Regions from separate parts of the Brevibacterium otitidis genome, predicted to be linked through region 2. Evidence: riboswitches for the same ligand, from Rfam matches in the RefSeq annotation. Region 2 holds a riboswitch; the other holds the start of a gene.
The links. A riboswitch is a leader RNA that binds a small molecule or an ion and turns the genes downstream of it on or off. The one in region 2 is predicted to bind FMN.
Positions count from the first base shown of each region.

Region 1: it holds a riboswitch for FMN, as region 2 does, so the genes downstream of both, ACFFN1_RS10140 (nicotinamide mononucleotide transporter family protein) here and ribD (bifunctional diaminohydroxyphosphoribosylaminopyrimidine deaminase/5-amino-6-(5-phosphoribosylamino)uracil reductase RibD) in region 2, are expected to answer to the same signal.

Region 1 covers NZ_JBHMAU010000066.1:71,795-83,290, forward strand. The annotation lists gene ACFFN1_RS10120 (ABC transporter ATP-binding protein) at 1-17, opposite strand, end outside; gene ACFFN1_RS10125 (ABC transporter ATP-binding protein) at 14-775, opposite strand; gene ACFFN1_RS10130 (substrate-binding domain-containing protein) at 828-2,006, opposite strand; gene ACFFN1_RS10135 (extracellular catalytic domain type 1 short-chain-length polyhydroxyalkanoate depolymerase) at 2,225-3,388, opposite strand; gene ACFFN1_RS10140 (nicotinamide mononucleotide transporter family protein) at 3,773-4,441, opposite strand; FMN riboswitch at 4,547-4,673, opposite strand; gene rpe (ribulose-phosphate 3-epimerase) at 4,769-5,431, opposite strand; gene ACFFN1_RS10150 (RsmB/NOP family class I SAM-dependent RNA methyltransferase) at 5,460-6,938, opposite strand; gene fmt (methionyl-tRNA formyltransferase) at 6,931-7,875, opposite strand; gene ACFFN1_RS10160 (primosomal protein N' family DNA-binding protein) at 7,951-10,113, opposite strand; gene metK (methionine adenosyltransferase) at 10,135-11,334, opposite strand; gene coaBC (bifunctional phosphopantothenoylcysteine decarboxylase/phosphopantothenate--cysteine ligase CoaBC) at 11,344-11,496, opposite strand, start outside.
Region 2 covers NZ_JBHMAU010000038.1:4,731-16,226, forward strand. The annotation lists gene ACFFN1_RS04800 (outer membrane protein assembly factor BamB family protein) at 1-1,100, opposite strand, end outside; FMN riboswitch at 1,263-1,405, shown strand; gene ribD (bifunctional diaminohydroxyphosphoribosylaminopyrimidine deaminase/5-amino-6-(5-phosphoribosylamino)uracil reductase RibD) at 1,507-3,993, shown strand; gene ribH (6,7-dimethyl-8-ribityllumazine synthase) at 4,070-4,558, shown strand; gene ACFFN1_RS04815 (baeRF3 domain-containing protein) at 4,585-5,592, opposite strand; gene ACFFN1_RS04820 (amphi-Trp domain-containing protein) at 5,879-6,178, shown strand; gene ACFFN1_RS04825 (hypothetical protein) at 6,165-6,410, opposite strand; gene ACFFN1_RS04830 (glycine betaine ABC transporter substrate-binding protein) at 6,464-7,507, opposite strand; gene ACFFN1_RS04835 (ABC transporter permease) at 7,504-8,253, opposite strand; gene ACFFN1_RS04840 (ABC transporter ATP-binding protein) at 8,250-9,560, opposite strand; gene ACFFN1_RS04845 (ABC transporter permease) at 9,676-10,317, opposite strand; gene ACFFN1_RS04850 (hypothetical protein) at 10,471-11,016, opposite strand; gene ACFFN1_RS04855 (ATP-binding protein) at 11,195-11,496, shown strand, end outside.

The DNA.
Region 1 (11,496 bases), on a different contig from region 2:
AGAATCGGCTCGGTCATGCGGTCTTTCCTAGATATGCGCTCTGCACTGTCGGGTTGTCCATGATCTTCTGTGGGGTGTCGTAGGCGATGATGCTGCCGAAGTACATGACCGCAACCATGTCGACGAAGCCCAGGAGCACGTCGATGTGGTGTTCGACCATGAGCACCGTGCATGCCTTCTCCTGCTGCATCGTGCGAATGGTCTGCACGAGGCCTGCGACATCTCCGGACGCCACTCCGGCCATGGGCTCGTCGAGGAGCACGAGGCTTGCTTCGGCCACCAGCAGGACGGCGATCTCCAGCTTGCGCTTATCGCCATGGGCGATGTCTCCAGCCAGAGCGTGCGCCTTATGCGCAAGCCCGACGAGCTCGAGCGTCTCCATCGCCCGCTCAGTGGAGCGATCGTGAGCTCGGGGGAAGCGGAACAGCGAATAGCTTCCGCCGACCGAAACCTGTGCTGCAAGGCGCACATTCTCCAGCACGCTCAGACCCGGGAAATAGCTCGATGTCTGGAAGGTGCGGCCCAGCCCCGCCCGGGCCCGGGCGGGGACTGATGCCTTGGTGATGTCCTTGCCGTGCATCCGCACGATACCGGCAGTCGGCGTGATGAGGCCGGAGACCGCGTTGAAGAATGTGGTCTTGCCTGCACCATTGGGGCCGATGATCCCGACAATGGAGCCTTCCGGGACGTCCAGATCAACATCCTTGAGGATCGTCGCGCCACCGATCTGGAGTCCGAGGCCCTCAACGTGGAGAGCCGAGGCGGGTGTATCCATGAATCCAGCCCTCACTCTGCTCGCAGGATCGATCGACTGCCGATCTTCGAGATCACGGAGCGACCTCGTCGCCCGGGACGGTGTCGATGAGTTCGGGTTCGAACTCTCCGTCCTTCTCGACGAGCTTGACGTGGTACATGTCCTGGATCAGCGCGTGGTCTTCTGGACGCACGGTGTTCGAGCCCTTCGGGCCTTCGAAAGTGAAGCCCTCCAGCGCATCGATCATCGCAGGCACGTCGTTCTTGCCTTCCTTGATGGCCTCAACGATCATGATCGCTGCGTTGAAGCCGTCTGGCGTGAACAGGTCCGGCGTTCCGCCTGCCTCTTCGACGGCCTTGACCATGGTGTCGTTGATCTCGTTGTCGGGCGCGTCGGGGAAATAGTGGTTGAGGAAGCTGATGTCCTCGGAGGCTTCACCGTAGGCACCGAAGGTTGCGGCGTCACCGAGGCCGGTGACGACGGGAGCTGAATCGAAGATGCCCTGCTGGCTCATCGCCTGCCACATGGCACCAGAGGTGGCACCTGCCCACGCGACGAAGACCAGATCAGGTTCGGCGGCCACGACCTGCTTGGCAAACGGGGTGAATTCTGTGACGTCTTCAGCGACGAGGACGGAGTCGACCTCTGCTCCCTTTGCGCCGAGCACGTCCTCGACAGCCGTCACGTTGCCCTGGCCGAACGCATTGTCCTGGGCGTAGACCATGACCTTCTTGCCGTCGAGGTCATCGATGAAGGTGCCGGCGGTCGCCACGTCCTGCGCGCTCTGACGACCACTGCGGAACGTGTAGTCGTTGATGCCGGTGACGGGATCGCCTGCAGCCGGACCGGAGATGAAGAGCACCTCGTTCTGCGCAGCCTGTTCGGCGACCTTGAGTGCCACACCTGAGGAGGCGCTGCCGGCGAGGATCTTGACGTCCTGGCCGATGAGCTCCTTCGCGGAGGTCACTGCCTTGTCGGGATCTCCGGCATCATCGACGTATTCCACCTTGATTGCAGTGCCGTCGACTTCGCCGCTGCCGTCTGTCGCGTAGTCGAGTCCTGCCTTGAATCCGTCCAGGTACTGCTCGCCGTATCCGGCCAGTGGGCCGGTTTCGCTAGTCACGACACCGACAGTGACTTCCTCCGGGGCGTCTTCTCCCCCGCCGGATCCCGAGGCCGGCGCACACGCCGAGATTGCGGTGACTGCCCAGAGGGCCGTCACGCCAATGGTGAGTTTCTTCGGAACGCGCATGCGCTTGCCTTTCGTCTTCGGAAGGTGTTTATGAAACCTGGTTCAGGTATCACTCTAAAGGTAGTTCTGATTGTGACCCGGGTCAAGGACTAACGGTGATTTGTGCCACAAATGTGTAGCACGGCTCAGCGGTCACGGCAGTCACGCCCACGCGGGGCTGCGGAGTGTGTGAGCCGCGCTCCTGACTGGAGCGCGGCTCACACGACAAGGGATGGCCGTCAGTCTGCGCAGTCGCTGACGAGTGCGTAGGATTCAGCAGACTGGCGCTCCAGGCTCGTGACCGTCGCATCGCCTTGGCCCATATAGGCCCGGGTTCCGATCGCGTAGTAGGGATTGTGAGGATCCGCTCCGTAGGACACGGCACGGCCCGCGGCCTGGTGCTCGGCGTTGCTGACGGTCACGCATTCACCCACCGGATCGGGATCCGGTTGAGGGCCGGGGTCCGGTGATGGGCTCGGGTCACCCCCGGGTGGCGCGTCTTCACGTTCGATCCGGCGATTGTTCTCGAAGAAGAATGACGTGAGATACGCCGGGTAGTCGATGCTGTTGGAGGAGATGTAGGTGCCTCCTGCCCCGGTTCCAGCCGGCCAGGCGTGACCCAGACCGGTATTGCTGATGACCGACACCCGCGGACCTGAGTCGTCGGAGTACTGGACCCCAGTGCCATTGGTGTTCTGACCGGCGAGTTCTGACAGGCTGAACCCCGCTTGGGTGCCGGCTCCGTAGAGTTCGGCCATGATCGCGCCGTTGAGGCGACCGTATCCCTGCGCGACGGTGTAGTCCGCACTGCCGTAGACCACGGATGTCAGCTGTGTGCCGAAGGATGCCTCCGCGTCGCCGGCAAAGGAGGTGCACGTGGCCGCGCCCTGCGCCTGGGAGACAGCAACCCGGCCGATCTGCAGTGAGGTCGTGCCGACCGTCGGGCCGGCGCTGATGCCGATGCCTGCGAACACGTCCGGGGCGAGGCAGCCCATCACCATCGCCTGGCCGGCTCCTGAGGAGAGGCCGGAGATGTAGACCTGGTTGGCGTCGATCGCAAGGTCCGCATCGCCTTTGAGTTCGGCGACGAGATCGAGGAGATTGTCGTCGTGCCTGCTCGGGGAGGTCCGGGAGTGACCGGAGTCGTAGTAGTCCCAGCACCCCATGATGACTCCGCCATCGGGGGCGTCGGGCAGGGCGACGATCATGCCATGCGCTTCAGCGGATGCAGCCCAGTTGCCGTGCTCCTGGAGGTCGGCGCTGCTCTGTGCACATCCGTGGAGGTTGACCATGAGCGCCCTGCCGGTCCCGGCGGCGTGCTCACTGGTGGGGACGTAGAGCCGAACGTTCATGCCGGCAATCGTGGCCGTTGACCAGGTCCCGGCTTTCGCGTCGGTACTCACGCCAGTCACCTCCCTATTCGCACTCTGTGATTCTGAAACGGCATCGGAAGGATGTGCAGCTGAGGCCGGTGGTGCTAGGCCGATGAGCCCGGCGGCTGAAACGCTGAGCAGTGTCAGCACGGCCGCCGCTCTCCTCGGCCGACGTTGCGATGACTGCAGTTCGGATGTGGTCGTCATTGACTCTCCCAATCAGGTGTGGAGAGGGCTCAGGTATGGCACCTCCCCCAGCCTGCTGGGCGCATCATCCGCTTAGCGGATGCAGAAAGGACTGCATGACACCTGCAGACTGTGTCTGAGAACACAGTAACGTGAAAGGCGATTCAGGTCTATAGGACTTTTGATGTAGGCGGCCCGGCACGATGCCGCCCGGGCCGCCAACGGCATTCAGTTGTCGGCGGAGTGTCCGGCGATCGTCTGGGCGGGTTCGGCCGGCGACGCGATCGTCTGGCGGGACTTCTTGGCCCAGTCGATGATGCCGATGATCACCATGACGAGGAAGAAGAGGTAGACGGCGCCGGAGAACAGCAGTCCGCCCATGATCGCCAGCGGAATGCCGACGAGGTCGACCGCCAGCCACACGAACCAGAACTCGACGATCGCCCGGCCCTGAGCATACATCGCCGCGAGCGAGCCGATGAAGATATAGGCGTCCGGGTATGGGTTCCACGACCAGTCGTTGACGGCGAGGATCCAGCCGAATCCCGCGGTTCCCGCTGCCAGTGCGGCGATGAGGACGAGACGTTCCTTCCACGTCGCCCAGCGCACGCTGATCTCACCGGTCTGCTGCTGAGAGCGCTTCCACTGGCTCCAGCCCCAGATCGCGGCGGCGATGATGACGACCTGGCGGGCGGCATTGCCGCCGAGTCCGGCAGACACGCTGGCAGAGAACAGGAAGATCGAGCCGGTGATCTGCACCGGCCAGGAGAAGATGTTGCGGCGCAGGGCGAGGAAGACGGTCGCCAGGGCGCAGATGTTGCCGATGACATCGGACCACGGAACGGGCTTGCCCATGAGTTCGAAGACGGGGGCGTTGAGCCACGAGAAGATGTCCACTGCTGTTCCGAAACCTTTCATTTCAGGCTCCGGGATTGCGACGCGTGAATAGCGCGTGACGCCGCGCAGGTCACCGACGGGTCGCCCCATCGGCTGCGCAGACGCAGACGTGCTTCCTCCCATCCGGACTTTCACCGTCGGTACTGGAATCCCACCAGTTCAGCCCCGCCATGGACGGGGGTCGCGGACTTTCACCGCCGGCTCGGACTTTCACCGACCCCGGAGCACGTACTCCTAGCCGAACTATAGGCTCAGCTTCAGCAGCGCAGCAAATCCGTCTCACCAGCACATTCAGTGCCGGCGAGGGTCAGTCGCGGGCGGCGAGGGTCAGTCGCGGGCGGCGAGGGCGAGTTCGCGCAGCTCCTCGATCGCGGCGGTGCGGTCCTCGGCGCTGTAGACCGCAGAGCCGGCCACTAGCACATTCGCTCCGGCCTCCACCGCCCGGGCGACGGTCCGGGCGGAGACGCCGCCGTCGACCTGCAGCTGGACGTCAAGTCCGGAGTCCTCGATCGCCTGCCGGGTGCGGGTGACCTTCGGCAGGCACACATCGAGGAAGGACTGGCCGCCGAACCCGGGTTCGACCGTCATGATGAGGACCTGGTCGAACTCCGGCAGCAGGTCGATGAACGGTTCGATCGGCGTGGCCGGGCGGATCGCGAGCGAGGCCTTGGCGCCCAGCGCCCGGATCTCACGGGCCAGCCGGACAGGAGCGGCGGAGGCCTCGACATGGAAGCTCACCGAGGCGCAGCCCATCTCGGCATAGACCGGAGCGTGCCGGTCGGCCTGTTCGATCATGAGGTGGGCGTCGATGGGGATCGGCGAAACCTCGCGGATCCGGTCGACCACCGGCGGGCCGAAGGTGAGGTTCGGGACGAAATGGTTGTCCATGACGTCGACATGGGCCATATCGGCCGCCGCGATCGATTCGAGTTCCTCGGACAGGCGGGAGAAGTCGCAGGACAGGATGCTGGGATGAATGCGAATGCTCACCCTTCAAGCATAGGGGCTCCGCCGGCTCTCAGCTGCCGCGGCGCAGCAGCGCCAGGAACATCCCATCGGTGCCATGGGCGTGCGGCCACAGCTGCACGGCCCGCCCGCCGCCGATCTGCGCGGAGGCGAACCGGCTCGCCGGTGCACCGGTGACCGCGGCCATGACAGCGGCCGCGTCGAGGACGTCCGCATCCGCGCCCGAGGTGGCGAGCACCTCGGCGACGATATCGATCGTCTCTGCGTGGTGCGGTGAGCAGGTGGTGTAGGCGACCACTCCCCCAGGTGCCGCCAGCGTGAGGGCGTGGGTGAGCAATTCGCGCTGGACCGGCTGGAGCGCTGCGATGTCGTCGGCGCTGCGCCGCCACCGGGCCTCCGGGCGGCGGCGCAGCGCACCCAGTCCGGTGCACGGCACATCGGCGAGCACCCGGGCATAGCGGCCGAGGTGTTCGCCGTCCAGGGTGCGGCCGTCGGTGCTGAGGACGGTGATATCCGTGTCGATGGCGCGCACGGAGTCGCGGACGAGTGCGGCACGGTGGGCGGAGACATCGCAGGCGACGACCGAGGTGCCGGAGACCGCAGCGGCAGCGGCGAGGATTGCGGTCTTGCCGCCGGGCCCGGCGCACAGATCGAGGACTGGGCCCGGCTGAGTCGCGGTGCCGTTGAGGGCCAGTGCGACAAGCTGGGAGCCTTCGTCCTGCACCCGGGCGGTGCCGGCCTGCACCTCGGGCAGGGCGTACGGGTCACCGGAGCTGAGCTCGACACCCAGCGGCGAGAGCTCGGTCAGCTCACCGCGGCCCTCAGCCATCGCCTCGCGGTCGGCCAGGCCCGGCAGGGCGGTGAGGCAGACCCGGGCCGGGGCGTTGTCGGCTTCGAGCAGGGCGGTGACTTCGGCGGCGTCGCGTCCGTGGGCGGTGAGCGAGTCGCGCAGGGCGGTGACGATCCAGGCGGGGTGGGAGTGGCTGAGGCCAAGGCGCTCGTCCTCGCTCGCATCGGCGGTGACGATCTGCAGCCAGGTGTCGCGGTCGCGTTCGCTGATCCGGCGCATGACGGCGTTGACGAATCCGGCGGCCTTCATGTGCTTGGTCGCACGCATGAGTCCGACGGTCTCGTTCACGGCGGCATGGGCTGCGGTCCGCATGCCCAGCAGCTGGTGGGCACCCATGCGCAGCGCATTGCGGGCAGGAACGTCGAGGTCGTCGACGGGGCGTTTGGCGGCGCGGGCGATGATCGCATCGTAGAGGCCGCGTCCGCGCAGCGTGCCGTAGGTGAGTTCGGTTGCCAGGCCGGCATCGGCGGTGCTCAGCGCTGCGCGGCTGAGCCGCGGCGGCAGCAGCAGATTGGCATAGGCGTCGTCTTCGTCGACGGCGATGAGCACTTCGAAGGCGATGCGCCGGCCGGGGTTGAGGCGGCTGCGGCGCTGCCGGCCCCGACCCTGTGCGTTCCGGCCCTGTGGGCTCCGACGCTGCGGTCCACCGGAGCGCGGCCGGCTGCTGTGGGGATCAGCCATCGGCTCGCTCCGCGCTGGTGTCGAAGGCGGCCTGGCCGCGGCCGCGGAGGAAGTCGGCGGCGTTCATCATCGGCTTGCCGAAGGGCTGGATGCGGTCCACGGTCACGGCCCCATCTGCGGTGCCGATGAGCACGGAGTCGTCCGGCCCGGCGGCGAGCCGGCCGGGCCGCTGCCAGGCGGGACTGTCCGCTGCCGAGGCGGGGGCGAGTCCGGCGAGCTTCGTCCGCTTACCGTCCATGAGGGCCCACGGTCCGGGAGCTGGGGTGACGCCGTTGGCGCGGGCGACGATGGCAGCACTCGGGCTGGTGAAGTCGAGTTCGGCTTCAGCAGGGGTGATCTTCTCAGCATGGCTCACCTCGCCCTGCTGAGGTGTCAGCTCGGCGGTGCCGGCAGCGAGCTCGTCGAAGGCGGATACGAGCAGTGCGGCGCCGATGCGCGCATAGGAGTCGAGCACCTCACCGGCTGGTGCTGATGGCAGGTCGAGCTGCTGCTGGGCGAGCACCGGGCCGGTGTCCATGCCGGTGTCGATGCGGAAGACGGTGAGGCCCGAGGTGGTCTGTCCGCTCATGAGCGCCCGCTGCACCGGGGCTGCGCCGCGCCACTGCGGCAGCAGGGAGAAGTGCAGGTTGTACCAGCCGTGTGCGCTGATCGACAGGGCGCGCGGGCCGGCGATCGCGCCGTAGGCGACAACGGCGACAGCATCGGGGTTGAGGGCAGCGAGCTCGTCGAGGATCTCACCGCGCAGCCGTTCGGCTTCGAGCACGGGCACGCCGGCGGCGATTGCGCGCTCCTTCACCGGGCTGGGTGTCAGCACGCGTTTACGGCCGACGGGCGCATCGGGGCGGGTAAGCACCGCGATGACCTCGTGCTCGGAGGCGAGCAGCGCCTCGAGTGCCGGAACGGCGACAGCGGGGGTTCCTGCGAAGATGATTCTCACCCGGCCAGTCTAACGACCGTGCCACCGGCATGTGCTCAGTCCTACCGCTGCCCACTGGCCCGGCTGTGAGCCGGGTCAGAGCACATCGGGGTCGTCGACGCGGGCGAAGACGGACTCTTCGCGGCGCATCGAGCGGGCTGCGATCTCGGCGGCGATGCGGCGGGTGACAGCGCTGCCAGAGGCGATCGTCGTGCCGATGATCCGCTCATAGGGCTCCTCATGAGCGAAGATGTCCCAGACCTCTCCCGCCTCGGAGGCGGCAGCGACCACCTCGGCGACGGCACGGCGCTCGCCGCGCAGCCCGATTGTGCGCACAGCAGGCGGGAAGCGCAGCTCGCTGCGCGCCTCATACTGCTCATCAGCCCAGGTGACAGGGGCGAAGTCGGTGATGACCTGGCGGATCGAGGGGTCGTCGTCCATGAGCAGGATGCGTCCGCCGTGCTGCCAGCTGCGCACGAGGCAGGCGGCGCGCATGCGGCGGGCGATGGCACGGTCGGTGGCCTGCAGGCCGGGGCCGGGCCACAGCGAGTCGAGCAGCAGCGCGAGGGCGTATCCGTTGTCGGCATAGGGCTCCGCTCCGGTTGTGGCCACGATGATGCTCGGTTCATCGGGCACCCGGTCGATGATGTGGCTGCCTCCGGAGCGGATGACCTTGACGCCGGGGAATGCGCGACCGAGCTCTTCGAAGGTGCGGTCGATTCCGGCGACGACGGATCGGATGGCGTGGCTGGAGCACTGCGGGCAGGTGAAGGTCTCTGCACGGAACCCGCAGGTGCGGCAGGCGAAGGGCCCGGTCTGGGAGGCCGCTTCGAGCTTGCCGGCGCATTGGGGGCATTCGATGACTGCGCGGCAGCCGGCGCAGGCGATGACCGGCAGGTAGCCAGCGCGCGGGACTTGGACGAGCACGGGCCCCACCGCCGGGCTCTGCTTGGTCCGGCCGAGGGCGGCTTGGGCGAGCTGAAAGCCGAGTTCGGGCAGCCGCTGGCGCTGCTGTGGGGGCAGGTCATCCGGCGGCAGCTGGCACAAAGGCGTGCGCTGCCGGTGGACGGCCGGCGGATAGCTGATCTCTCCCATCCAGCCGATGCGCACGAGCCGTTGGATCTCGACGGTGCGGTTGTAGTCGAGGAACAGGGCGGCAGCGCCGGTGTGCTGGATCCGGCTGAGCAGCACCTGGCGGGCGTGCGGGTACGGTGCGTGCTGGTCGAGGTAGTTCTCGTCACCGTCGTCGAGGCAGATGATGAGCCGGATGTCATCGGCCGGGGCGAAGGCCGCCGCGCGGGTGCCGATGATGAGGCGGCCGGTCCCCTGCAGGGCGCGCACCCAGGCCGACCAGCGCGCTGATTGGCCCTGGTCGGCCGACAGGCGGATCGCCAGGGGTGTGAGGTCGCCGAGCGCGGCTTCGAGTGCGGCGAGTTCGCGGTGATCCGGCACGAGCCACAGCACTGAGCTTCCCGTGCGCAGCACTCGCGCGGCTGCGCGCAGACCGCAGTGGATCCAGCCGGTGCCTGGCAGTGAACCGGGCAGCAGTGCCATCGCCGCCCGCGGCCCCGATGCGGGCGCCGCCGTCTCCGCCGGCTCCGCCGCGTCATCTGGCTCCGCCTGACCGTCTGACTCCGCTGCGGGAACTGACTCTGGCGCGTCCCCTGACTCCGCCGCGTTATCGTGGCCGGATCGTGCCAGCCACTCGACGATGGCAGTGAGATACGCGGCGAAGGCTGGAGGCTCATCGGGGTGGGAGCTGAGCTCATCGCAGATCTGGCGCCGCTCCACCGCCCCCAACGGCTCAGGCTCAGCTTGGCGGGCGCGCTTCTCTGCCGTCGCGTGCCGAGGCGGGATCGCCAGGCGCAGCACATCGGGCAGAGTGCCGGCGTAGCGGTCGGCGATCTCCTCGCACAGCTGCCGCAGACCGGGGGTGAGGACGACGAGGTCGGAGACGATCCGCTCGATCGCCGTCAGCTCACCCACATGGTCGGTCGTGTCCTTGCGGGCGATGATGAACCCGGAGATGAGGCGTCCGGCGAAGCGCACGCGCACGCGCACGCCCAGCTGGGCGGCTGCGTCATCGGCTTCCGTGACCGCGTAGTCGAAGGGCCGGGCCAGGTGGGGCAGCTGGGTCTCGACGAGCACCTCGGCCACCGGCAGCTGCGCGGCTGGGGTCTTGCCGCCGCGCACACGGATGCCGGTGTCGAGACTGTCATCATCACCGTCGTCGCTGATGAGCCGCGGTTGCTGACTCATGGTCGGGATCCCCTGAACGGGTCAGGAGCACAGGCGGCGCAGATCCTCTGCGCGGTCCGTGCGCTCCCACGTGAAGTTCTCGCCGCTGCGCCCGAAGTGTCCGTGGGTGGCGGTCGCGGTGTAGATCGGACGCTTGAGGTCGAGGCTGCGGATGATCATGGACGGACGCAGGTCGAACACCTCGCGCACGGCGGCTTCGATGCGCTGCGGATCGACGGTCTCCGTGCCGAAGGTCTCGACATAGAGACCGACTGGCCATGCGGAGCCGATCGCATAGGCGACCTGGGCCTCGCAGCGGCGGGCCAGTCCGGCGGCGACGACGTTCTTCGCCACCCAGCGCATCGCATAGGCGCCCGACCGGTCGACCTTCGAGGGGTCCTTGCCGGAGAAGGCGCCGCCGCCGTGTCGAGCGAATCCGCCGTAGGTGTCGACGATGATCTTGCGGCCGGTCAGCCCGGCATCACCCATCGGCCCACCGACGACGAAGGGACCGGCAGGGTTGATGTAGAACTTGGTGTCGCCGGTGTCGAGGGAGAAGTCGGCGAGCACCGGGTCGACGACCTCACGCTTGATCTCGGTCTCCAGCTGGTGCTGTCCGATCGCCGCATCGTGCTGGGTCGAGACGACGAGCGCCTCGACGGTGCGAGCGGTGTCCCCGTCGTAGCCGATCGTCACCTGGGTCTTGCCGTCGGGCCGCAGGTAGTCCAGCCGTCCGGACTTGCGCACCCGGCTCAGCTGCTCGCTCAGCCGGTGCGCAAGATGGATCGGCAGCGGCATGAGGGCGTCGGTGGAATCATCTGCGTAGCCGAACATGAGGCCCTGGTCGCCGGCACCCAGCAGGGAGTCAGCGTCGTCGAGCTCACTGCCGCTGCGGTGTTCGAGCGAAGTGGTGACGGCATCGGCGATGTTCTGGGACTGTGCGCCGATCGACACCGACACGCCGCAGGAGTGGCCGTCGAAGCCCTTCTCCGAGGAGTCGTAGCCGATGTCGGTGATGATCTTCCGCGCGATGCCGGCGACATCGGCGTAGCCGTCGGTGGAGACCTCACCTGCGACGTGGACGAGACCGGTCGTCACCATCGTCTCAACAGCGACGCGCGCATCGGGGTCCTGCCGCAGCAGTTCGTCGAGCACCCCATCGCTGATCTGATCGCAGATCTTGTCAGGATGCCCCTCGGTGACGGACTCGGACGTGAATTGACGAAGATGTTGTGTGCTCACACAGCCATCCTAACGATTCGCACGGACAGCGACAGCTGCCATGACTTCCCGTGACACATTCTCCTTCGCCCCTGCCGCGCGCAGAACTTCGCGCACGACAGCGCTCTCACCAGGGGCTTCACTGCGGGCATCGACATCGGCGAGACGTTCGTAGACGACGAG
Region 2 (11,496 bases):
CCGTCGAGCAGTGAGCCGAGCACGAGGATCCGGGAGGCGAACGGCTGGGTGCTCGCGCACACGAAGGTGCCCGAGGCGGTGGAGACCGGCCGGGCGGCACAGTAGTCGACCGGCTCCTCACTGAAGTCGATGCCCTCGGCGAGGTCAGGATCGTCGGCAGCGCTGAGCGGGGTGAGCGCCCCAGAGCTCTCCGGCAGGTCCGTCGGCACCGTGAGCAGCGCGGTGCGGGTGACGGACCCGGAGTACGGGTCGTCAGGATCGGCGGTGCCGAAGGCGTAGACAAGCGTGCCGGGGGCCTTCTGCGGGTAGATGCCGAAGCCGAGGTCCTGCTCGCCGTACGCGCTGAGGTCGACGGTGGCATGCTGGCCTGATGCCAGGTCGAGGCGGGTGAGGAAGCTGCCGTCGCCATCGCGCCACGGCAGGTAGGCGTGCGTGCGGTCGGGTGTGATCTGCAGGTTCGCCCCGCCCATGGGCTGCGCATCGGCAGCCGCTTGCACGGCAGGCCACGCCGGCTGGCCGGAGGCCGGATCGAGGCCGAGGACCATCGCCTTGTGCTCATCGCCGGTGCAGCTGCCGCGAGCGGCGTCGATCATCCCGTATTCGAGCAGGATGATCCCGTCCTCGCCGAGTGCGCTCGTCCCGGTGGAGGAGGACGAGTAGTAGTCACCCGGTTCGGTGCAGCCGAGACCGGCATCGGCTGGTGTGTAGGTCCATGCTTCGCTGCCGTCGCCCCAGTCGAGTGCGCGCAGGCGGCCGGTCCCGTCATCGACGATGACGGTCTCGCCGTGGGAGTAGGCGGCCACACTGTCGGGCCGGTCCATATCGACCTGCGCCTGGTGGGTCCACAGTTCAGCGCCGTCTGCGCCGACCGCGACGAGCCGCCCGCCCATCGCGTCGGCGACCAGAGCCCGGTCGGTGTCGTTGTCGGCCAGCAGGCTGGCGTAGAAGTCGAGGGTGATCGCCTCGCTCAGCTGCGGCGGTTCCGGTGTGCTGGGCGCAGGTGAGCTGCCGGGTGCGTCATCTGCGGCCGCGCATCCGGCGGCCAGCGTGAGAGCACCTACGGCGATGAGGGCGAGCGCGGGGCGGGGGAACGGGTGCATGACTGTTCCTTCGCAAGCAGGGACACCGTGATGATCTCCCTGGTGAGCATCCTGTCTTCACTATGCCAGACGGGTCGGACAACGGTGGTGGCGAAGCACGGGAGGCGCCCACCGCCTCGGGCACGGTGGTGTGCGTGTCTGTGACGCGTGCTACGGTGTGGGCAGATGTTCCGGGGACGGTGAGATTCCGTACCGGCGGTGACAGTCCGCGACCCGAACGCCGAGGCCCACACGGGCGGAGGGGTTCGGCTGACTCGGTGCGATTCCGAGACCGACAGTGAAAGTCTGGATGGGAGGAACACACGGTCCAGGGCACCCGTGTCTGCCCGGACCGGCAGCGGCGCACCCGTGTCTGCGCGGACGCCTGCCGTCTGGCTCCCGTCTCCCCGGTAGGAGGAGAGGGAGAATGCACCGCTCATCTGCACCCGCCGCGCCTGCCGCCGGGATCACTGCCCGTGAACGCCGGGCCATGTCCGCTGCCCTCGCCGCCGCCCGCCGCGGCCAGCGCGGGGCCACCCCTCTCGTCGGCGCGGCCGTCATCAGCGCCGACGGGACGATCGTCACCGGTTACCACGCAGGTGCTGGGCATCCGCACGCCGAACCGGCAGCCCTGGCGGCCGCCGTTGCGGCCGGCATTGACCTCGGCACCGCCACGCTCGTCGTCACGCTCGAACCCTGCGCCCATGTCGGCCGGACCCCGTCGTGTGCGCACACGATCGTCAGGGCCGGGATCCCGCGCATCGTCTACGCTGCAGCCGACCCGAATCCGGTCGCCGCCGGGGGTGCCGAGGTGCTGCGGGCGGCCGGACGCGAGGTGGTCGCCGGGCTGGCAGCCGATGAGGCGGCGGTGCTCAATGACCGGTGGGTGGCCGCACAGCGTGCGTCCCGGCCGTTCGTGACGGCGAAGCTCGCCCAGAGCCTCGACGGGCGGATCGCCGCTGCCGACGGCACCAGCCAGTGGATCACCTCCGATGAGACCCGGTCCCGCGTGCACGCGCTGCGCGCCCGGGTCGACGCCGTCATCGTCGGCACCGGCACCGCCCGGGCCGACAATCCGCGGCTCACCGCCCGCATCGACGGCCGCGCTGCGGCCCGGCAGCCGGTGCCGGTCGTCATCGGCACCCGCGATCTCGACGCCTCCAGCCACCTCGCCGCCGACCCGCGCACCATCCACCTGCGCACCCACGACCTGCTGCACGCGCTGCGGCAGCTGCGGGCGCGCGGGATCGAGCACGTGCTCGTCGAGGGCGGGGCGCACCTGCTCAGCGGCTTCCTAACCGCCGGACTCGTCGACGAGCTGTTCCTCCACCTCGGCCCGCAGCTGCTCGGCACCGGCGGGCTCGCCGCCACCGCCGGCCTTGAGGTGCCGACACTCGCAGCCGCCCCGCGCTTCATCCCCGACGACCTTGCCGCCCCTGCCGCTGCCACGAGCGGGACCGACACCATCCTGCACCTGAGACCGGCACCCGCCGCCCCGGCCCCGGCACCACCAGCCCCATCCACCACCGACCACAGGAGTCACCACATGTTCACCGGCATCATCGAAGCCACCGGCACCGTCCTGTCCGTCACCTCCGTTCCCGGCACCGACACCGCCCGCATCAGCATCAGGGCCGGCAGCCTCATCGACGACCTGCCAGCCGGCGGGTCCCTGGCTGTCAACGGCGTCTGCCTCACCGCCACCCGCACTTCCGCCGAAGCCGCGCCGGCAGATGAGAACCCGGCCAGCACCTCGGGCCCGGGGATCTTCACCGCCGACATCATGGGCGAGACGCTGGCGCGCTCGAGCCTGGGTGCGCTGAGGGCGGGCGCGCAGGTGAATCTCGAACGCTGCATGCCGGCCAGCGGGCGCTTCGACGGGCACATCGTCCAAGGTCACGTCGACGGGGTCGGGCGGATCAGCGTGTTCGAGGACTGCGGGGCGTGGACGCGGATGCGCATCGAGCTGCCAGCCGCGCTCGCCCCGCTGTGCGTGGAGAAGGGTTCGATCGCACTCGACGGCACCTCGCTGACGATCACCGCCGTCTCCCCGGCAGGTGCCGGGCAGCCGTGGTGCGAAGTCGGGCTCATCCCGGCGACCCTGGCCGCGACGACGTTCGGGCAGGCGAGCGTCGGGGACCTCGTCAACATCGAAACCGATGTGCTGGCCAAGTACGCCCAGAGCCTCGCCGGACGGCAGGTGCGACGTGCCGATCCCGTGCAGGCGCCGCCGTCGCCGTGGCAGGACAAGCCGTGGGAGACCACCGCAGCCGACGCGTCCCCGGCACGCGGGCTCGACTCGATCGATGAGGCGATCAGCCGACTGCGCCGCGGTGTCCCGACGATCGTCGTCGACGATGCCGACCGCGAGAACGAAGGCGACCTCATCGTGCCGGCCGAGCTGCTGAGCCCGGAGTGGATGGGCTTCATCGTCCGCCACACCTCCGGCGTGGTGTGCGCGCCGATGACCGCTGAGATCGCAGCCCACCTCGATCTGCCGGCCATGACCGCGGTGAACGAGGACCCGAAGGGCACGAACTACACCGTCAGCTGCGATGCCCGCGGCCTGGACACCGGCATCAGCGCCGGTGAGCGCACGACAACCCTGCGCATGCTGGCCGACCCGCAGGCGGGCCCGGAGCAGCTGACCCGGCCGGGGCATGTGTTCCCGCTCATCGCCGCCGCCGCCGGGGTCCGCGAGCGCGCCGGGCACACCGAGGCCGGAGTCGAACTCGCCCGGCTGGCCGGCTGCCGGCCGGTCGCAGCGATCGCCGAGGTCGTCGACGACACCGGCGAGGTCATGCGCCTCGACGCGCTGCTGGCCTTCGGGACCCGGTTCGGGCTGCCGGTCATCTCGATCGCCGAGCTGCGCGCATGGCTCGACACGCACACCCCAGCCGCCCATCAGAACTGAACCGGACACCGCACCAGGCACTGCACTGGACACTGCACCGGACACCGCACCGAACACTGAGAGAAGGGATCACATCATGGCATCGAGCGGAGCACCGACCATGAGGCCGCAGGCCGCGCCCGGCACCCGCGTGGCGATCGTCGCCTCCTCCTGGCACACCGAGGTGATGGACGGGCTCCTCGCCGGCGCCCAGCGCGCCCTCGACGAGGCCGCAGCTGAGACGACCGGGTTGGAGGTCAGCGTCTTCCGGGCGCCGGGCAGCTTCGAGCTGCCGCTGCTGGCCCGTGCGGCGGCGGAACGCTTCGACGCCGTCGTCGCGCTCGGCGTCGTCATCCGCGGCGGCACCCCGCACTTCGACTACGTCTGCCGGGCCGCCACCGACGGGCTGGCCCAGGTGGCGGCCGAGACCGGCACACCGGTCGGGTTCGGGCTGCTGACCTGCGATGACGATGAGCAGGCCCGCAACCGGGCTGGGCTGCCGGGCTCGCGGGAGGACAAGGGACACGAAGCGGCGAGCGCAGCCCTTGCCGCGCTCGCCGCTCTCGGTGAGATCGCTGCCGCCTGAGCGCTGTGCGCCCAGGCGGCGGCAGGTCAGTACCGCATCAGTGCTGCGACGTTCTCGACCCGGCCGTCGGAGATGATGACGATCGTGCCGGAGTTCTGCAGCGTCGACAGGATCGCGGAATCGACATCGCCGCTGCCCTCTGAGGCCGTGAGCGACGGGTTGATGAACAGCGTGTCGACCCGCCCCTCGGCAGCTGCCTCGCGGATGACGTCGGTCTGGGTGACGCCGCGGCCGGTGCCCTGCGCATCGGCGAAGCGGGCGTAGGCTGCGTCGTCGCGTTCGGCGAAGGCCGGCATGACGACCTCCCAGGCATCGGCGTGCAGCTGGCCGGGCGTGCGGTCGTCGGGGTTGCCGGCGACCATCTCGTCGAGCAGCGCCGGGTAGGTGCACACGGGCTTGAACAGCGGCATCGCCTCAGCCACGGCTGCGAGGATCAGCGGCTGGCTGCGGGCTTTGCCGAGCAGCGTTCCGACTCCTTCGCCGACGGCCTTGACGAACTTCTCGACGAAGATCCGGTCGACCTCTCCGCCGGCGCCGTGGCCGTGGAACATCGCACGGTCGCCGCCGATCGACCGGCTCTGCAGCTGCCGCTGCCGCTCATCGGGGTCGACGACGTCGTCCATGCTCTGCGGCACGGTCTCACCGAGGTCGAGTTCGACGATCGAGTCCTTCGTCGCGTCGAACAGGCGCACCTTGTTCCGTGACAGCGCCAGGATGTAGAAGGCGTGGGACTGGGCGAGCGCTGGGGCGATCGGGCGGACCGTCATCGAGTCGCCGACGCTGACGTGCTCGGTCAGCGGCACACCGAGCCGGTAGGTCAGCGTCATGCCCTTGGCTGCGTAGAGGGCCAGCCCGTCGGCCTGCTGCCGCCAGAACGGGCCGTCGTTGACGAGGTCGTTGAGCGGGGCGAGGATCTCCTTGGCTTCCTTCGCCTCGACGCCGGCGTCGGCGAGCTTGCGGCCTGCCTCATCGAGCAGTGACTTGAGGCGGGTGGATGACTCGCGCGATTGGTGACCCGCTCGCGATGTCGGCATCAGGATGGTCACCTTGGGCCCTGAGGCCTCAGCCATCCTCTTGAGATCAGTTGGGTCAACGTAGTCAAATGAACCGAGAGTATGAGTGACGTCCATACACAGAGCTTAGCGATGCAGGTCACGCTTGTGAACTGGTGCCAACAGGCGAGACCTTTTGTTTCTGCTCTCACGGCGCCCGTATCCCGCAGATGCGGACTCCGATACGATGGGTATCCGGCCGGTTGCGCGCCTTTCCGCCGTTGTCACGGCATCTGCGCCGGCACCCTGCATCTGAAGGGATGTCACTGTGAAGACCGTTCACCTCAAGACCAAAGAGATCCGCAGCCGCGACGAGCTCGCCGACCTGCTCCAGCAGCTCGCCGACCAGATCGCCGAGGGCACGCTCGTGTTCCGTCAGGGCGCTGAAGAGACCCGGCTGGAGATGCCGAGCTCGGTGCGCCTGTCCGTCGAGGTCGTCGACGAGGACAAGCCGGCGACCGAGCAGAAGCCGAGCAAGGGCACCAAACGCGAGGTGGAGGTCGAGATCTCCTGGCGGGTCGGCGAGGACGGCCCGATCGCAGCCGACGAGCCGCTCACTCTCGGCTGAGCCCTGTGTCCCTCGCGCGGCCGAGTCCGCGCTGCTGCCGGTGGCGTGCCCGCACCTGGAAGAACCGCACAACCGCATAGACCGAACCGATCACCGGGGCGAACAGCGCAGCCATGACAGTGAGCGGGTAGCGGGCGGTGTCACCGGGATCGCGCCGGGTGCCAGCCGCGCAGGCGATGCCGATCAGCCAGATGATGAGCACCGTGCCTTCGGTGAGATTCAGACCCAACATCGCCGCTTCCTTCCCTCACGAGCCGGCGACAAGCCTACCGTCTGACCGGCGGGTCACCGTTCGGTGACGAAGCCTTCGTCGACCATCCAGCGCAGCGCCACGTCGACGGGGTCATCACCGTCGACGTCGACCTGCCGGTTGAGCTCCTGCATCTGCTCGGTCGTGAGCTTCTCGGCGATCGGCGCGTAGAGGTCTTCGAGTTCGGGGTACTCCTCCAGCGTCTGCGTGAAGAACACCGGAGCGGCGTTGTAGGCGGGGAAGAACTGCTCATCGTCTTCGAGGACGAGGAGGTTCATCGCCTTGATCCGCCCGTCGGTGAGATACACATTGCCGAAATTGCACTGGCCGTCGGCGGTGGCTGCGTAGATCGGGCCGGCGTCGTAGATGCCGATATTGTCCTCCGGGGTGCCGTCGGGCTCACCGCGCGGAATTCCATAGGCCTCCAGTAGCGGGGTGAGGCCATCGGGTCGGGAGTTGAACTCGGCGGCCACGCAGATCGTGCGCTCTTCCGGCGGCAGTTCGGCCAGCTGCGACATCTTCGTCACCTCGCCGAGCTCGCCGGGCGCATCCGAACGGATCGCCATGCCGTAGGAGTTGTTGAGCTCGGCGGCCTCACCCCAGGTCAGGCCGTTGGCCAGATCGGCGTCATGGACGGCTTCCCACTGGTCGTGCGGGTCGGGGATGCCCTCCTCTTCGTTCAGGTAGGTCAGCCATGCGGTGCCGGTGTATTCCCATGTCAGATCGGCCTGCCCGCTTGTCATGAGCTTGCGGGCTGAGACGCTGCCGGGCACATTCGTCAGGTCGGTGACGCTGAATCCGGCGGCCTCGGCGGCGATGACGGAGATCTTGCCGAGGATCACCGCTTCGGTGAAGTTCTTGCTCGTCACCGTGAGCGCACCGCCGTCAGCCGCGCCGGGGATCTCCTCGATCGAGGCGGCGTCGACCGAGGGGATGTAGGCCGCAGAAGGCTGCAGTCCGCAGGCGCTGAGCGCCAGTGCGCTCAGCGCTGCGATCCCGGCGCCAAGGCGGTGGGCCCGGTGGGTGTTGCGTGAACGGTGGATGCTGCGTGAGCGGCGGGTGCGGGGCGTGTCGGTCATGCCAGTCCCTTCGGGCGGACGAGGAGTTCGACAAGGCGTCCCAACCAGTCGACGACCAGGGCCAGCAGCGCGACGATGACGGCTCCGGCGATGAGCACCCGCGACAGGTCAAGCGTCACACCCGTGGTGATGAGCAGGCCGAGCCCGCCGCCGTTGACGAAGGTCGCCAGCGTTGCGGTGCCGACGAGCAGCACGAGTGCGGTGCGGATGCCGGAGAGCATGACCGGCACCGCCAGGGGCAGTTCGACGCGGAAGAGCACGGCGGCAGCGCTCATGCCCATGCCGCGGCCGGCTTCGATGAGCTGCCGGTCGACCTGGGTGAGGCCGACCATCGTGTTGCGCAGCACCGGCAGCAGCGCGTAGACGACGAGTGCGGCGATGGCGGCCTGCAGGCCGAAGCCGAGCCAGAACCCGAAGAGCACGATGATGCCGACAGCCGGGGCGGCCTGGCCGATGTTCGCCACGGCCATGACCGGTCCTGCCGCCCGGCGCAGGGCCGGGCGGGTGAGCAGGATGCCGAGCGGGATCGCCACGGCGAGCACGATGACGGCTGAGACGACGGTGAGCAGCAGGTGCTCACCGATGAGCGAGACCACCGCACCCGGTGCCAGGGTGGAGGATTCGACCTCGGAGAGCTCGGCGGCCAGCAGCCACCAGCTGAGCGCGGCGAAGGCAGCGATGATGAGTCCGGCCTGCACGATCAGGTCCCGGACATCGCGGCGCTGCCCAGCTGTCAGTGCACTCACGGCGCGCGCTTCTCCGCCTCGACCGCGGGGTCCTCAGGCTCCCCAGCGGTGGGGTCCTGGCGCTCCCCAACCGCGGGATCCTCGCGTTCCTGGGCCGCGATTGCCTCATCGGTGTTGCGGCCGGTGCGCCCGTCGTCTGCCGGGATCTCGAACTCCTCGGGCGTGTTCTCTCCGCGCGGGGCCTGCGCGGCGGTGCTGTGGGCGCGGCCGTTGAGGCCGGAGATGACGTCCATGATCGTGTCGACGGTGACGAGGCCCAGCATCTGGCGGCGCCGGCCGACGACGATCGCCGAGGACGTCGTCGTCACGAGCATCGAATCGAGCGCGTCGTTGAGTGAGGCGCGGTTGTACACCACCGGCAGGTCCTCATTCACCTGCGTCGGCAGGGTGGTGAGACGTTCGAGCTGGCTGGCGATGAGCCAGTCGACAGGCCGGTCAGCCTCATCGACGATGACGACATAGTCCTCTCCGGCGGCACGCATCGCCTCCACCGCCTCGGCAGCGGGTGCGCCGGCGCGCACGCGCACCGGTTTGGTGAGCGTGACGTCGTCGAGGCGGGAGAGCGAGAGCTGCTTGAGCCCGGCGCCGGCACCCATGAAGTCCTCGACGAAGGAGTTAGCCGGCTGGGCGAGGATCCGCTCCGGGGAGTCGTACTGGGCGAGGATGCCGCCTTCGCGGAAGATCGCGATCCAGTCGCCGAGCTTGACGGCCTCATCGAAGTCGTGGGTGACGCACACGATCGTCTTCTTCAGCTCGGAGTGGATGGCGATGAGCTCATCCTGCAGCCGCTGCCGGGTGATCGGGTCGACCGCACCGAAGGGCTCGTCCATGAGCAGCACCGGCGGATCAGCCGCGAGCGCCCGGGCGACACCGACGCGCTGCTGCTGGCCGCCGGAGAGCTCGCGCGGGAACCGGTCGCGGTAGGTGGCAGGGTCGAGGGAGACGAGTTCGAGCAGCTCGTCGACGCGGGCGCGGATCCGGCTGGCATCCCAGCCGAGCATCTTGGGCACCAGCCCGATGTTCTTCGCCACCGTCATATGCGGGAACAGCCCGCCGGACTGGATGACGTAGCCGAGCCGGCGGCGCAGCTTGTCGGCATCGAGGCTGGTGACATCCTCACCGTCGATGAGCACCCGGCCGGAGCTCGGCTCGATGAGCCGGTTGATCATCTTCAGCGTCGTCGTCTTCCCGCAGCCCGAGGGCCCGCAGAACATGACGATCGAGCCGGCCGGGATCTCCAGGTTGAGCCCGTCGACGGCCGGCGGCTTGTCCTTGTCGTAGCGTTTGGTGATCCCCTCCAGGGTGATCGAGACCCCCTGCGTGCCGGATCCGGCCTGCGTTCCGGACCCGCCCGGCTGGCCGGTGCCGGTGCCGGGAGCGGCGCCCACCGCCTCGGGCGCGGCGGATGCGGTGCGATGGTTCTCAGACACGGATACCCCTCGGAGTGGTGAGACGGCCGACTGCCACGAGCAGCAGGTCGAGGATGAAGGCGAGGATGATGACGCCGACGACGCCGACGACGACGGATTCGAGTGAGTTCGCTCCGCCGAGGCGGTCGAGGCCGGAGAAGATGAAGGCGCCCAGGCCGGGGCCCAGGGAGTAGGCGGCGATCGTCGCGATGCCCATCACCATCTGCCCGGAGACCCGGACACCGGCGAGGATGACCGGCCAGGCCATCGGCAGTTCGACGGTCAGCAGGGTGCGCAGGCGGCTCATGCCGATGCCGCGGGCGGATTCGACAACCTCGCTGGGGATGCCGGAGAGCCCGACGAGGGCGTTGCGCAGGATCGGCAGGGCGGCGTAGAAGGTCACAACGATGACGGCGGGGATGACGCCGAAGCCTACCGGAGCGATGAGCAGGCCGACGAGTGCGAACGACGGGATCGTCAGGCCGATCGCGGAGACGCTGTTGGCGGCCGCGGTCATGACGTTCGATCGGTAGGACAGCACCGCGATGCCGACTGCGATGACGGTGGCGAGGATGAGGCTCTGGCCGACGAGGCTGAAGTGCTGCCAGGAGGCGAAGAGGATCTGGTCAGAGCGCTGGGTGAAGTATTCCCACACGGATCTGACTCCCCTCGGCTGCTACGGCGTCCGCCGCAAGTCAGATGCCCGGGCTGGACGTGGTGCGTGTGTTCCTGGTCAGCGAGTCTATACCCAGCTGCGCCGATTCTGCGCTGCTCGGCGCATCACATCCGCCCACCGGGCTGCTGAGGGTCAGGACTCGGCTGCCGTTCCCGCTCCCGAGGCGGTGGCCGCATCCGCGGTGGTGGCCGCTCCCGAGGCGGTGGCCGGCGGCGACTGCCCGGCGCCGGGCAGCGGGCAGCTGCGCTCCTTGCGCACGCGGGTGACGAAGGCCCAGGCCAGCAGCACGACCGAGCCGAGCGCGAGGATCGGCTGGACGGGCGCGAAGTACTGCAGCGCGCCGGCATAACCGAGGGCCAGCAGCACGAGTTTGTTGCACACCGGACAGCCGACGGCGAAGAAGGTCACGATCGCCCCGGCGGCACCGAGGCGGCCGCTGCGCTGTTCGGCCTGCGCGCCGGTGTCACGGCGGGCGACATAGGTGGCGGCGACGAGTCCGGCGAGCACCGCATTGGCGATGAGCACCGGCCACGCCCACCAGGTGGGCGGGACATCGCGGACGAACAGCGGCGTGTCGATGAGATCGGTGGGGATGGCGACGAACAGCACGGTGACGAGTGCCGCTGCCAGTGCGAACAGCCAGCGGCGCGGTTGCCAGGCGGCAAGTTCAGCCAGCATGAGCATGTCCCCTTCAGCGCGGCAGCCGAGCACCTGCGCCCGGCACTGCCTGTGTCATCCGCCCCTGACGATACCGTAGGCTCCGTAGGAGAGCCTGATGGCGGCCGGCCCCTGAGCACTCACGGGCGCCGGTGCAGCGCTGCCGCCCTGTGGCCCGATCTCGAACGGAGGAGCTGCCGTGACGATCACCATCCCGCCGCCGAATCCGCGCCCCCACCCGTCTCCGTTCCGGCCGAGCTTCGGCACCACTCCGGCCGCTGTCGTCGGCATCCAGGAGGAGGTCAACCTCTTCGCCCGGGCACTCGACGGCGCAGTGCGCGGGCGGGCGACGCTCGTGACCGGCACGCGCGGGGTCGGCAAGACGGTGCTGCTCAACACCTTCGGCGAGGTCGCCGATTCCCGGCAATGGGTGCCGGTGCGCGAACAGGCCTCGCCCGGTGTCGTGCAGCGGCTGACGGAGGCGCGGCTGCCGCAGCTGCT